Linked DNA regions of Euzebya sp.. The protein of the gene in region 3 binds, or shares a complex with, the protein of the main gene of each other region. Links are inferred from orthologs where the notes say so. Each region holds a gene or a part of one and is shown on either strand. Other genes may lie near its edges.

Evidence for each region. Proteins that work in one complex are often made in the same cells at the same time.
Region 1: the proteins of ACEQ2X_RS01230 (region 3) and ACEQ2X_RS04630 are in contact, whole or in part, in a solved structure (PDB 3PUV), measured with the Escherichia coli proteins. The link is inferred for Euzebya sp. from one-to-one orthologs.
Region 2: the proteins of ACEQ2X_RS01230 (region 3) and ACEQ2X_RS04625 are in contact, whole or in part, in a solved structure (PDB 3PUV), measured with the Escherichia coli proteins. The link is inferred for Euzebya sp. from one-to-one orthologs.

Annotation. Positions count from the first base shown.
Region 1 is NZ_CAXQBR010000019.1:24,419-27,258, forward strand. It holds ACEQ2X_RS04630 (ABC transporter permease subunit), read right to left. Parts: upstream 2,320-2,840; coding sequence 682-2,319; downstream 1-681. Other genes in the region: ACEQ2X_RS04625 (sugar ABC transporter permease), read right to left, coding at 1-685; ACEQ2X_RS04635 (extracellular solute-binding protein), read right to left, coding at 2,346-2,840. UniProt on the Escherichia coli protein: Part of the ABC transporter complex MalEFGK involved in maltose/maltodextrin import. Probably responsible for the translocation of the substrate across the membrane.
Region 2 is NZ_CAXQBR010000019.1:23,165-26,163, reverse strand. It holds ACEQ2X_RS04625 (sugar ABC transporter permease), read left to right. Parts: upstream 1-1,060; coding sequence 1,061-1,939; downstream 1,940-2,999. Other genes in the region: ACEQ2X_RS04620 (ABC transporter substrate-binding protein), read left to right, coding at 2,175-2,999; ACEQ2X_RS04630 (ABC transporter permease subunit), read left to right, coding at 1-1,064. UniProt on the Escherichia coli protein: Part of the ABC transporter complex MalEFGK involved in maltose/maltodextrin import. Probably responsible for the translocation of the substrate across the membrane.
Region 3 is NZ_CAXQBR010000003.1:97,903-105,231, reverse strand. Bases 2,461-5,260 are described here. They hold ACEQ2X_RS01230 (ABC transporter ATP-binding protein), read right to left. Parts: upstream 4,555-5,260; coding sequence 3,367-4,554; downstream 2,461-3,366. Other genes in these bases: ACEQ2X_RS01225 (carbohydrate ABC transporter permease), read right to left, coding at 4,563-5,260; ACEQ2X_RS01235 (SRPBCC family protein), read left to right, coding at 2,888-3,370; ACEQ2X_RS01240 (ArsR/SmtB family transcription factor), read left to right, coding at 2,589-2,891. Also shown: ACEQ2X_RS01250 (MFS transporter), read right to left, coding at 1-378; ilvD (dihydroxy-acid dehydratase), read left to right, coding at 469-2,310; more of ACEQ2X_RS01225, read right to left, coding at 5,261-5,327; ACEQ2X_RS01220 (carbohydrate ABC transporter permease), read right to left, coding at 5,404-6,243; ACEQ2X_RS01215 (ABC transporter substrate-binding protein), read right to left, coding at 6,354-7,329. UniProt on the Escherichia coli protein: Part of the ABC transporter complex MalEFGK involved in maltose/maltodextrin import. Responsible for energy coupling to the transport system.

The sequences.
Region 1 (2,840 bases), on a different replicon or contig from region 3:
CGTTCGCCACGACGAAGTCGTTGAGGATCGTCACGAAGGCGAGCAGGCCGACCACGGCGAGGATCGGCGCGGCCAGCGGCAGGATGATCCGGCTGTAGATCTGCCAGTGCGTCGCGCCGTCCACGAGCGCGGACTCATCCAGGTCCTTCGGGATCGTGTCGAAGAACCCCTTGATCAGCCAGGTGTTCACCCCCATGGCCCCACCGAGGTACACGAGGATGAGCCCGCTGATCGTCCCGGTCCCGATCGCCGGCGCGACGTCGCCGACGGCGATCATCATCAGGTAGATCGCGACGAACGCGAGCAGCTGGGGGAACATCTGCACGAGCACCAGGCTGAGCAGCCCGACCCGCCGTCCGGTGAAGCGCAGCCGGCTGAAGCTGTAGGCGGCGAGCGCCGCCAGGACCACCGTGCCGATCGCGCCGGCGCCGGCGACGACCAGCGAGTTGCGGAACCAGGTCCAGAAGCTCGTGTCGAACAGCCGGCGGAAGTTGTCGAGGGTGGGGTTGGTCGGGATGACCTGCTGGCCCGACAACGTGCTGGTCGGGTTGACCGACGCCGAGACCACCCAGACGACCGGGAACAGCGCGAAGGCGACCGCGACGACGCCGACGACGTGGCGCCAGCCGATCGCGCGGAACCACCTGGCGACGGGCCCACGGCCGCCCCGCGAGATCGCGCTCACGCGATGTCCTCCAGGGTGCGGGTGCGGCGGAAGCTCCACGCGGAGATTCCCGCCACCATCACGAAGATGAGGACGCTGATCGCTGCGGCGAACCCGTAGTCGGCGCCACGGCCGGACTCGAAGGCGATCCGGTAGACGTAGCTGACGAGGATGTCGGTGTGCCCGGCGGGGGTCTGGGCGCCCTGGATCGGCGGGCCGCCGCGGGTGACCAGGTACACGATGTTGAAGTTGTTGAAGTTGAACGCGAACGACGCGATCAGCAGCGGCGCGATCGTGATCATCAGGTTCGGCAGCGTGATCCGGTTGAAGCGCTGGAGCGCCGATGCGCCGTCGACCGACGCGGCCTCGAGCATGTCGGCCGGGATCGCCTGCAGGGCACCGGTGGACACGAGGAACATGTAGGGGAACCCGAGCCACAGGTTGATGATCAGGATCGACACCTTGGCGAGCCAAGGGTCGGTGAGCCACGGCAGCGAGGTGCCGAGGATGTCGTTGACCGCGCCGAACTCGGTGTTGAACAGCCCCGCCCACACCATCGCGGTCAGGAACGACGGCAGGGCGTAGGGGATCACCAGGATCGACCGGTACAGCCGCCGGCTGCGCATCCGCGGCTCGTTCAGCGCGATGGCCAGGGCCAGGCCCAGGGCGAAGGTCAGGAAGACGCTCGCGAGCGCGAAGACGTAGTTCCACACGAACACGCGGAGGAACGGCCCGCGGATGAGGGGCGAGGTGAACGCCCGCGTGAAGTTGTCCGTGCCCTCGACCGCCCGCCAGCCGGGCGTCAGGCGCTCGCCGTCCGGTGAGACGAAGTTGCCCTGGACCGGCGCGTACTCGACACCCGTCTGGGTGTCGACGATGACGTCGCGGTCCTCGTCGTAGGTGAGGGTCGACTCCGCCCGGGCGGCGGCGGTGAGCGACTGGAGCTGGATCGCCCCGTCCGAGGTCGGGACGCGCAGCTCCTGCAGGGCCGGCGCGACGTCCTGGGCGGCGACCAGGTCGAGCCGCTCGAAGTCGCCGACGGCGGTGACCACGTCACCCTCCTCGGTGACGTCGCCGAGCTCGTCGAGGGCGACCAGCTCCTCGGCGGTGCCGAACAGCAGCTCGCCGTCGGGGTCGGTGAGCAGCAGCGCGACCTCGCCGTCGGGGTCGGCGAAGGCGGTGGCGCCGTAGCGGATCGCGTCGGGCGGCACACGGGTCCGCTGCGCCAGCAGCTGCTCGATCGCGTCCGGCTTCTCGAGCACGTTCCCCGTGCCGAAGTTCGTGAAGGCGATGTAGCCCGTGTAGAGCACCGGGTACACCTGGAACACGAGCAGGAAGATCGTGCCCGGCACGATGAACTTCGCCGGCACCCTGCCCGGGCGCAGGTACAGCCAGACCAGGACTGCGGTGGCCCCCCACATCGCGACCAGCCCGACCCAGGCCTGCTCGTCGACGAGCCGGCTGGTGAAGACCACCGCGTTGTACAGCGCGAGCCCGAGGACGCTCAGCTTGAGCAGCAGGCCCCAGGCCGACCGGCTGCCGGTCAGCCGTTCGAGCGCGGTCGGCCGGTGGGGCGGCGGGGTGCCCGAGCCACCCGAGGAGGGGCGGGGTCGCCCCTCCTCGGGCCTGACGGCCAGGTCGGTCGGATCGGTCATCGCGCCACCGCCGCGCCGGGTCGGGGCTAGCCCTCGGCGATCAGGTTGCGGATCTGGGCGGCCGCCGCCTGGAAGTTCTCCGTCGGCGTGCCCTGGCCGTCGTAGATCAGCTCGTAGGCGTCGGTCCACGCCGTCCACACCGACCCCATCTCGGGGATCGCCGGCAGGGGCTGGCCGTCCTGGCCGGCCTCGCCGAAGCCCTGGACGTCGGGGTCGTCGGCGACCTGCTCGAAGGCGGCCAGCAGCGCCGGCGGGCGGCCGCCCGCCTCGAACAGCGCCAGCTGCACGTCGGCGGTGCCGATGAAGTCCTGGGCGAAGGTCTGGGCCAGCAGGCCCTGCTCGGAGAACGAGGAGATCATGACGCCCTGGACGCCGACGAACGGCGCGGGGGTGCCGCCCTGGATGGTGGGGATCGGCGTGATCTCGTAGTTGACGCCCTGGGCGCGGAAGCCCGGCGGGTCCTCCTGGCTGACCGCCCACGGACCGGTGATCGCGAACGGCGCGTTCCCCGTCGCGAAGGA
Region 2 (2,999 bases), on a different replicon or contig from region 3:
AGCTCGGCGACGTCACCGAGGAGGGTGACGTGGTCACCGCCGTCGGCGACTTCGAGCGGCTCGACCTGGTCGCCGCCCAGGACGTCGCGCCGGCCCTGCAGGAGCTGCGCGTCCCGACCTCGGACGGGGCGATCCAGCTCCAGTCGCTCACCGCCGCCGCCCGGGCGGAGTCGACCCTCACCTACGACGAGGACCGCGACGTCATCGTCGACACCCAGACGGGTGTCGAGTACGCGCCGGTCCAGGGCAACTTCGTCTCACCGGACGGCGAGCGCCTGACGCCCGGCTGGCGGGCGGTCGAGGGCACGGACAACTTCACGCGGGCGTTCACCTCGCCCCTCATCCGCGGGCCGTTCCTCCGCGTGTTCGTGTGGAACTACGTCTTCGCGCTCGCGAGCGTCTTCCTGACCTTCGCCCTGGGCCTGGCCCTGGCCATCGCGCTGAACGAGCCGCGGATGCGCAGCCGGCGGCTGTACCGGTCGATCCTGGTGATCCCCTACGCCCTGCCGTCGTTCCTGACCGCGATGGTGTGGGCGGGGCTGTTCAACACCGAGTTCGGCGCGGTCAACGACATCCTCGGCACCTCGCTGCCGTGGCTCACCGACCCTTGGCTCGCCAAGGTGTCGATCCTGATCATCAACCTGTGGCTCGGGTTCCCCTACATGTTCCTCGTGTCCACCGGTGCCCTGCAGGCGATCCCGGCCGACATGCTCGAGGCCGCGTCGGTCGACGGCGCATCGGCGCTCCAGCGCTTCAACCGGATCACGCTGCCGAACCTGATGATCACGATCGCGCCGCTGCTGATCGCGTCGTTCGCGTTCAACTTCAACAACTTCAACATCGTGTACCTGGTCACCCGCGGCGGCCCGCCGATCCAGGGCGCCCAGACCCCCGCCGGGCACACCGACATCCTCGTCAGCTACGTCTACCGGATCGCCTTCGAGTCCGGCCGTGGCGCCGACTACGGGTTCGCCGCAGCGATCAGCGTCCTCATCTTCGTGATGGTGGCGGGAATCTCCGCGTGGAGCTTCCGCCGCACCCGCACCCTGGAGGACATCGCGTGAGCGCGATCTCGCGGGGCGGCCGTGGGCCCGTCGCCAGGTGGTTCCGCGCGATCGGCTGGCGCCACGTCGTCGGCGTCGTCGCGGTCGCCTTCGCGCTGTTCCCGGTCGTCTGGGTGGTCTCGGCGTCGGTCAACCCGACCAGCACGTTGTCGGGCCAGCAGGTCATCCCGACCAACCCCACCCTCGACAACTTCCGCCGGCTGTTCGACACGAGCTTCTGGACCTGGTTCCGCAACTCGCTGGTCGTCGCCGGCGCCGGCGCGATCGGCACGGTGGTCCTGGCGGCGCTCGCCGCCTACAGCTTCAGCCGGCTGCGCTTCACCGGACGGCGGGTCGGGCTGCTCAGCCTGGTGCTCGTGCAGATGTTCCCCCAGCTGCTCGCGTTCGTCGCGATCTACCTGATGATGATCGCCGTCGGCGACGTCGCGCCGGCGATCGGGACCGGGACGATCAGCGGGCTCATCCTCGTGTACCTCGGTGGGGCCATGGGGGTGAACACCTGGCTGATCAAGGGGTTCTTCGACACGATCCCGAAGGACCTGGATGAGTCCGCGCTCGTGGACGGCGCGACGCACTGGCAGATCTACAGCCGGATCATCCTGCCGCTGGCCGCGCCGATCCTCGCCGTGGTCGGCCTGCTCGCCTTCGTGACGATCCTCAACGACTTCGTCGTGGCGAACGCCGTCCTCGGCCAGTCCGAGGACTCCTGGACGCTGTCGATCGGTCTGTTCCGGTTCATCGACGAGCGCTACGGCGCGCGCTGGGGCCCGTTCGCCGCGGGCGCGGTCATCGGGTCGATCCCGACGGTCGCGCTGTTCATGTACCTGCAGCGCTACATCGTCTCCGGTCTGACCCAGGGGTCGGTGAAGGGCTGATCGCGGGGTAGGGTCAGTGGCGACCTGAAGGACCCGAACAGGAGCGCCCATGGCCTCTCGCCCCTCCCCCGCCCGTCTGACCGCGCTGCTCGCCGTCCTCGCCCTGGTGCTGGCGGCATGTTCGGGAGGGGGCGAAGAGGTCGAGGGCGAGGGGTTGGCGGAGGACGCGACCGAGGACTCAGGGGCCGAGGGCTCGGCGGCGGAGGGCGGAGGCGTCGCGACCGAGGGCGACGCCATGGGCGGCGATGCCGGTGCCGACGCGGGTGAGGAGGCGCCGGCGGGGACGTTCGTCGCCGCGATCGGCCAGCAGCCCGACCAGCTGGACCCGCACGTCACGACGGCGTACCCCTCCTTCCAGGTGCTCGAGAACATCTACGACACCCTCGTCGTGCCGGACCCCGAGACCCTCGAGATGGCACCGTCCCTGGCGACGGAGTGGACGACGTCAGAGGACAGCCTGACGTGGACGTTCACCCTGGCCGAGGGGGTCACGTTCCACGACGGCAGCGAGTTCGACTCCGCCGACGTCGTCTACTCGTTCAACCGGATCATCGACGAGGAGCTGAGCAACGCCTTCCGCTTCGCGAGCGTCGAGTCGGTCACCGCGCCGGACCCGCAGACGGTCGAGATCGCGTTGACCGAGCCCACGCCGAACCTGCTGGCCAACATCGGCGGGTTCAAGGGCATGGCGATCCTGCCGGAGGGGGCTGCCGAGGACCTCGACCTCGCGACGGAGGCCAACGGCACCGGCCCGTTCGTCCTCGAGGACCAGGGTCCGGACGCGATCACCCTGACCGCGAACCCCGACTACTGGGGTGAGGGGCCGAACGTCGACGCCGTCGAGTTCCGCTTCATCTCCGAGCCGACCACCGCGCTGACCGAGCTGCAGACGGGCGGGGTCCACTGGACCGACAACGTCCCGCCGCAGCAGATCGAGCAGCTGAGCGGCGAGGACGCGGTCGTGCTCGAGACCACCCCGTCCCAGGACTACTGGTACTGGACCGCCAACTTCGATGTCGAGCCGTTCGGCGACCCGCTGGTCCGCGAGGCGCTGGCCTAC
Region 3 (7,329 bases):
TGCGGGCAGCCGGCCGGCGAGCAGCAGGTTCGCCGCCGGCTGGGTCAGCGCGTTGGCGCAGCCGCCGACCAGCAGGACGGCGGACAGCGCCACGGCGTCGGACACGGCGGTCGCGACCGCGACCTGGGCGATGATCGTGATCACCAACCCGGACCGCATCGCGGTGGCCGGGCCGATCCGCTCCGCCGCGCGGCCGAGGAGGGCCGAGGCGAGCGAGGCGCTCGCGTAGAAGGCCCCGATGGCCAGCCCGATGCCGGCGTTGCCGATGCCGAGGTCGGCGCCGAGCTGCACGGCGACCGCACCGGTGAGGAACGCGGGCAGCACGCTCGCGGTCGTACCGACGACCGTGACGGCCACGGCGCGTCGGGTCGGGGTCACGCGCAGGATCGTAGGTCTGCGTCGGAGGCGGACCCAACCCAGAGCCGGCTCGACTGGGGCGTCGGGGTGGCGGCGGCATAGCCTGTCGCCATGCCCGCGTACCGCTCCCGCACCACCACCCACGGACGCAACATGGCCGGAGCCCGCGCGCTCTGGCGGGCGACCGGGATGACCGACGAGGACTTCGAGAAGCCGATCATCGCGATCGCGAACTCCTTCACCCAGTTCGTGCCGGGCCACGTGCACCTGAAGGACCTCGGTCAGCTGGTCGCCCGCGAGATCGAGGCGGCCGGCGGGGTCGCGAAGGAGTTCAACACGATCGCCGTCGACGACGGCATCGCGATGGGCCACGGCGGGATGCTGTACAGCCTGCCCAGCCGCGACCTGATCGCCGACTCCGTCGAGTACATGGTCAACGCCCACTGCGCCGACGCGCTGGTGTGCATCTCGAACTGCGACAAGATCACCCCCGGGATGCTGAACGCGGCGTTGCGCCTGAACGTCCCGACGGTGTTCGTGAGCGGTGGGCCGATGGAGGCCGGGAAGACCCAGCTGGCCGGCGCGGAGGTCAAGCTCGACCTGATCGACGCGATGATGAAGGCGGGCGACGCCCGGGTCAGCGACGCCGACGTCGCCGCGGTCGAGCGGTCCGCCTGCCCGACGTGCGGGTCCTGCTCGGGGATGTTCACCGCCAACTCGATGAACTGCCTCACCGAGGCGCTGGGGCTGAGCCTGCCGGGGAACGGCTCGACGCTGGCCACCCACGCCGACCGGCGTGAGCTGTTCCTGGCCGCCGGCCGCACGATCGTCGACCTGGCCCGCCGCCACTACGAGAAGGACGACGCGTCGGTCCTGCCGCGCGCGATCGCGAACCGGACCGCGTTCGAGAACGCGATGGCGCTCGACATCGCGATGGGCGGGTCGACCAACACCGTCCTCCACATCCTGGCCGCCGCCCAGGAGGGCGGGATCGACTTCACCATGGCCGACATCGACGCGATCAGCCGGCGCGTCCCGAACCTGTGCAAGGTCGCCCCGAGCACCCCGCAGTACCACATGGAGGACGTCCACCGGGCCGGCGGGATCATGGGGATCCTCGGCGAGCTCGACCGCGGCGGCCTGATCGACACGTCGGTGCAGACCGTGCACGCCGACACCCTGGCGGCCGCCCTGGACCAGTGGGACGTCGTGCGGCCCACCGCGACCGCGGAGGCCCACCGGCTGTTCAGCGCGGGCCCCGGTGGCATCCCCACCCAGGAGGCGTTCAGCCAGGACACCCGCTGGCCCTCGCTCGACCTCGACCGGGAGGGGGGCTGCATCCGCGACGTCGCGCACGCCTACACCGCGGAGGGCGGGCTGGCCGTGCTGTACGGCAACATCGCCGAGCGCGGCTGCATCGTGAAGACCGCCGGTGTCGACGAGTCGAACTTCACCTTCAGCGGGACCGCCAAGGTCTACGAGAGCCAGGACGACGCGGTCGCGGGCATCCTCGGCGAGGAGGTGCAGGCCGGCGACGTGGTCATCGTCCGCTACGAGGGCCCGAAGGGCGGCCCGGGGATGCAGGAGATGCTGTACCCCACCACGTACATCAAGAGCCGGGGGTTGGGCACGCAGTGCGCGCTGCTGACCGAAGGCCGGTTCTCCGGCGGCACCTCCGGGCTGTCGATCGGCCACGCCTCGCCGGAGGCCGCCGCCGGCGGGGCCATCGCGCTCGTCCGCGACGGCGACGTGATCGACATCGACATCCCCGCCCGCTCGATCCAGCTGCGGGTGGACGACGACGAGCTGGCCCGCCGCCGCGCGGAGGAGGAGGCACGCGGCGACGCGGCCTACACCCCGCGCGACCGCACGCGCGTGGTCAGCCAGGCCCTGCGGGCCTACGCCCGGATGGTGACCAGCGCCGACACCGGCGCGGTGCGCTCGCTCGACTAGGGCCGTCGCCCGCTGGCTGCCGGCGGGGACGTGAGACCGCGGAGGCGTGAGCCCCGGAGGGGTCTGTCACCTTCGTTCCGGTCTGCGCAACGAACCCGACAGACCTCCGGGGGCGACAGCGCGCGACGGCCAAGGCCTGTCACCTTCGTTCCGGCCTGCGCAACGAACCTGACAGACCACCACCGTGGTGCGGGCACGACCTCGTGGTGACGAGCGACATCGGGGACCTGCGGAGAACTTGGTAGCCAATCGCTTACCGTTCGTGCTAGCTTACGGATATGGACGGTTGGAGCGCGTTGGCGGACCCGACGCGGCGACACATCTTCGAGCTCGTGGTCGCTCGCCCCCGGGCGGTCGGCGAGATCGCCGACGTGATGCCGATCAGCCGCCCCGCGGTCTCCCAGCACCTGAAGGCGCTGAAGACCGCCGGCCTGGTGCAGGACCGGCCCGAGGGCACCCGGCGGATCTACACGCCGGACCCCGAGGGGCTGCGCGCGCTCCGTGAGCAACTCGACCGCTTCTGGGACCAGGCGCTCACCACCTACGCCACGCTCGTCGAGGACCCCGAGGAGGACACATGACCCCCCAGACCACCGCCACCACCGTGCGCCACGACATCGTCGTCGACGCCCCCATCGACCGGGCCTTCCGGGTCTTCGTCGAACGCTTCGACGCGATCAAGCCGCGGGAGCACAACCTGCTCGCCGTCGACATCGCCGAGTCCGTGCTCGAACCCCGCGAGGACGGCCGGGTCTACGACCGCGGGGTCGACGGGTCGGAGTGCGCCTGGGGTCGCGTGCTGGCCTACGAGCCGCCGGACCGGCTGGTGTTCACCTGGGACATCTCCCCGCGCTGGCAGCTCGAGACCGACCTGGCGAAGGCCAGCGAGGTGGAGGTCCGCTTCGTCGCCGAGTCACCCGACCGGACCCGGGTCGAGCTCGAGCACCGCCACCTCGACCGCCACGGCGACGGCTGGACCGACCTGGCGGACGGTGTCCGCGACACCGAGGGCTGGCCGCTGTACCTCGAGCGGTTCCGTAGCGCGGCGGTCCGGGCCTAGCCAGCAGCCGCCGACTCGCGGGCGGCCAGCCCGAGGTTCTCCCCGGTGTCGGCGTCGAAGACCAGGACCTTCGAGGTGTCGAGGACGAGGTCGGTGCGATCGCCCTCCTCGACCTCGGCCGCGGCGTCCAGCCGGGCGACGACGGTCATCCCCTCCTCGTCACCCATGTCCTCGAGCTCGAGCTCCTCGGCGAGCTCGCGCAGCTCGCTGGTCATCTGGCCCTCGGTCTGGAAGTGGATGTAGAGCTCGGAGCCGAGCCACTCGACGACGTCGACGGTCGCGCTGAACGCCATCCCCCGGTCCCCCTCCACCTGGGAGGCGTGCTCGACGTGCTCGGGCCGGAACCCGACGATCAGCGTCCCGGAGGCGCTCGCCACCGGGTCCCGGAGGTCCTCGGGCAGGTCCATCGTCCCGAGGGCGGTCTCGACCTTGCCCTCGCCGGCTGGTTCGGCGGGCAGGAAGTTCATCGACGGGGACCCGATGAACCCGGCGACGAACAGGTTCTTCGGTCGCGTGTACAGCTCCCGGGGCGAGGCGACCTGCTGCACCTCGCCCTTGCGGAGCACCGCGACGCGATCACCCAGCGTCATCGCCTCGACCTGGTCGTGGGTGACGTACACCGTGGTGGTGCCGAGCCGGTTCTGGATCCGCGAGATCTCGGTGCGCATCTGCACCCGCAGCTTCGCGTCGAGGTTGCTCAGCGGCTCGTCCATGAGGAACGCCTGGGGCTCGCGGACGATCGCCCGCCCCATCGCGACGCGCTGCCGCTGACCGCCCGACAGGGCGGCCGGCTTGCGGTCGAGCAGCTCGGTGAGCTCCAGGGACTCGGCGGCCTCCTCGACCCGCCGGTCGATCTCGGACTGCTCCACCTCGGCCAGCTCGAGGGGGAAGGCCATGTTCCGGCGGACCGTCATGTGCGGGTAGATGGCGTAGGACTGGAAGACCATCGCCATGTCCCGGTCCTTCGGGTCCACGTCGTTCATCTTCTTGTCGCCGACCGTCAGGGTCCCCGAGGAGATGTCCTCCAGCCCGACGATCATGTTGAGCAGCGTCGACTTCCCGCAGCCCGAGGGGCCGACGAGGATGAAGAACTCGCCGTCCTCGATCGTGAAGCTCGCGTCGGACACCGCGACGGTGCCGTCGGCGAACTGCTTGGTGACGCCGTCCAGCTCGATGCTTGCCATGTCTGCTCCTATCCCTTGACGGCGCCGGAGGTCAACCCCGACACGATGCGGCGCTGGAAGAGCAGCACCATGATGATGATCGGGACCGTCACGACGACCGATGCGGCCGCCACCGATCCGGTGGGCTGCTCGAACTGGCTCGACCCGGTGAAGAACGCGATCGCGGCGGGCACGGTCCGCGCGCTGTTCGTGGACGTCAGCGAGGTCGCGAAGAGGAAGTCGTTCCAGGCGAAGATGAACACGAGGATCGCCGAGGTGAACACGCCGGGGGCAGCGAGCGGGGCGATGACGCGCCGGAAGGCCTGGAACGGCGTCGCGCCGTCCACGCGGGCGGCCTTGTCGAGGTCCCAGGGGATCTCCCTGAAGAACGCCGACAGCGTCCAGATCGCGAGCGGCAGCGTGAACGTCATGTACGGGATCACCAGGCCCGCCCAGGTGTCGAACAGCCCCAGCGACCGCCACATGTTGAACAGCGGACCGATGACCGACACCGGCGGGAACATCGCGATCGCCAGCGCCCCGCCGAGGACCAGGCGCCGGCCCGGGAAGTCGAGCCGGACGATCGCGTAGGCGGCGAACATGGCGAGGATGACCGCCAGCACCGTGGAGATCAGCGCGATGCCGATGGAGTTGCGCAGCGCCGCGGGGAACTGCGGGTCCTCGAAGATCGCCGCGTAGTTGTCGAAGCTGACCGTGGCGGGGATGAACCGGCCGTCGGTCAGCTCGCTGTTCGGCTTGAGCGACAGCGACACGATCCAGGCGACCGGGATCATCGCGTAGACGATCACCGCCACCGAACCGATCGCCCACAGCACCTTCTCGCGCGTGCTCGCGTTCCGGTCGTCCACGTCAGATCTCCCCTCGCTGCTGGTCCAGGTTGGCGCCGAAGCCCTTGACGAAGAGGAACGCGATGAGCAGGACCATCAGGAACATGAGCACCGAGATCGCTGATCCGAGCCCCAGGTTCAACCGGATGACGAGGGTCTCGTAACCGGTCACCGACACCGTTTCGGTCCCCCTCGCCCCGCGGGTCATGACGTAGACCGCGTCGAAGATCCGGAAGGCGTCGAGGGTCCGGAACAGCAGCGCCACCAGCACCGCGGGCTTCATCATCGGGAGGGTGATCCGCGTGAACCGCTTCCAGGCGGTGGCGCCGTCGACCTGGGCCGCCTTCAGCAGGTCGGCGGGCACCAGCGTCAGGCCGGCCAGCAGCAGCAGCGCCATGAACGGCGTCGTCTTCCAGATCTCGGTGAGGATGATGACGAAGAACGCCGACCAGGTCTCGCCGAACCAGATCTGGTCGATGCCGAGGAGCGGGTTGACGAACCCGGTGGAGGGATCGAAGGCGAACTTCCACGCCAGCGCCGCGACGACGGTGATGATGCCGTACGGGATCAGGATCGAGGCGCGCACGACTCCTCGGCCGAACAGCGCCCGGTGCATCACGAACGCGAGGGCGAACCCGAGGATCAGCTCCACGGTGACCGACGCGACGGTGATGATCACCGTGGCCAGGACGACGTCCCACCACGTCGACGAGGTCAGCACCGAGATGTAGTTCGCGAACCCGACGAACGACGCCTCGTCGGGGAAGCGCAGGTCGTACTCCTGCAGGCTCAGCCAGCCCGCGTAGAGGATCGGGTAGCCGGTCACCAGCACCATGACGAAGACCGCGGGGGCGCACAGCATCCACCCGAGCTTGCGCTCGGCCTTCTGGCGATCAGACCTCCCCCCTCCTCCTCCCGAGGACGTGGCGGTGTCGACCTCCGCGTCAGCCGTGCTCGTGCTCGTGCTCGTGCTCACAGGAGCCCCTCTCCCTGGAGGGCGCGCTCGACGGCCTGCACCAGCTGGTCGTAGGTGTCGTCGTCGATCTGCGCCATCGGGTGCAGGCTGCCGGAGATCGCCAGCGACACGTCGTTGTAGCGGGGGCTCTTGGGCCGCACCGCGGCGTTCTGGAGCGTCTCGAGCACCGTCCCGATGAACGGGTACGCCTCCTGGATCTCCTCGTCCTCGTACAGCGCCTCGGACGTGGGCGGCAGCCCGCCCTCGAGGTTGGCGACCTTCTGGTTCTCCTCGCTGGCGATGCAGTTCGCCGCCTCGAACGCCCGCTCGGGGTCGGCGGTCTGGGCGCCGACGCCGACGTTGATGCCGCCGATCGTGACCTGCGCCGGCTCGCCCTCGACGACGGAGGGGAACACCGCGTACTCCATGTCCTCGAAGATGTCGGGCGCGTTCTCCTCCGCGGAGGGGTAGACGAACGGGTAGTTCAGCATGAACGCCGATTCGCCGGCCTCGAACTCGAGTCGTCCGGTGTCCTCGAGCGACGTCGACAGGGTGTCGGCGGCGGCGACGGAGTTGGCGAAGCGCGCCATCGTGTCCAGCGCGGCCCTGGTGGGTTCCTCCTCGAGGACGACCTCCTCGCCGTCCTCGCCGAGCACCTCGGTGCCGGCCGACTGGATCATGGTGTTCGCGAAGACCGTCAGCCCCTCGTAGCGCTGCCCCTGCGCTTGGATGAGGTGCGGCTCACCCTCCTCGGCCAGCCGCTCCGCCTCGTCGAGCATCTCGTCCCACGTCTCCGGGGCCTCGTCGACCAGGTCGCTGCGGTACCACAGCAGCTGGGTGTTCGAGGTGAACGGCGCGCCCCAGATCTGGTCCTCGTACGTCGCGGTCTGGACCGGCGCCTCGAGCCGGCCCTCCGTCGCGGTCTCCGCCGCCTCGCCCTCGAACGGCAGGATCCACTCGGCACCGGCGAACTCGGCGGTCCAGATGACGTCC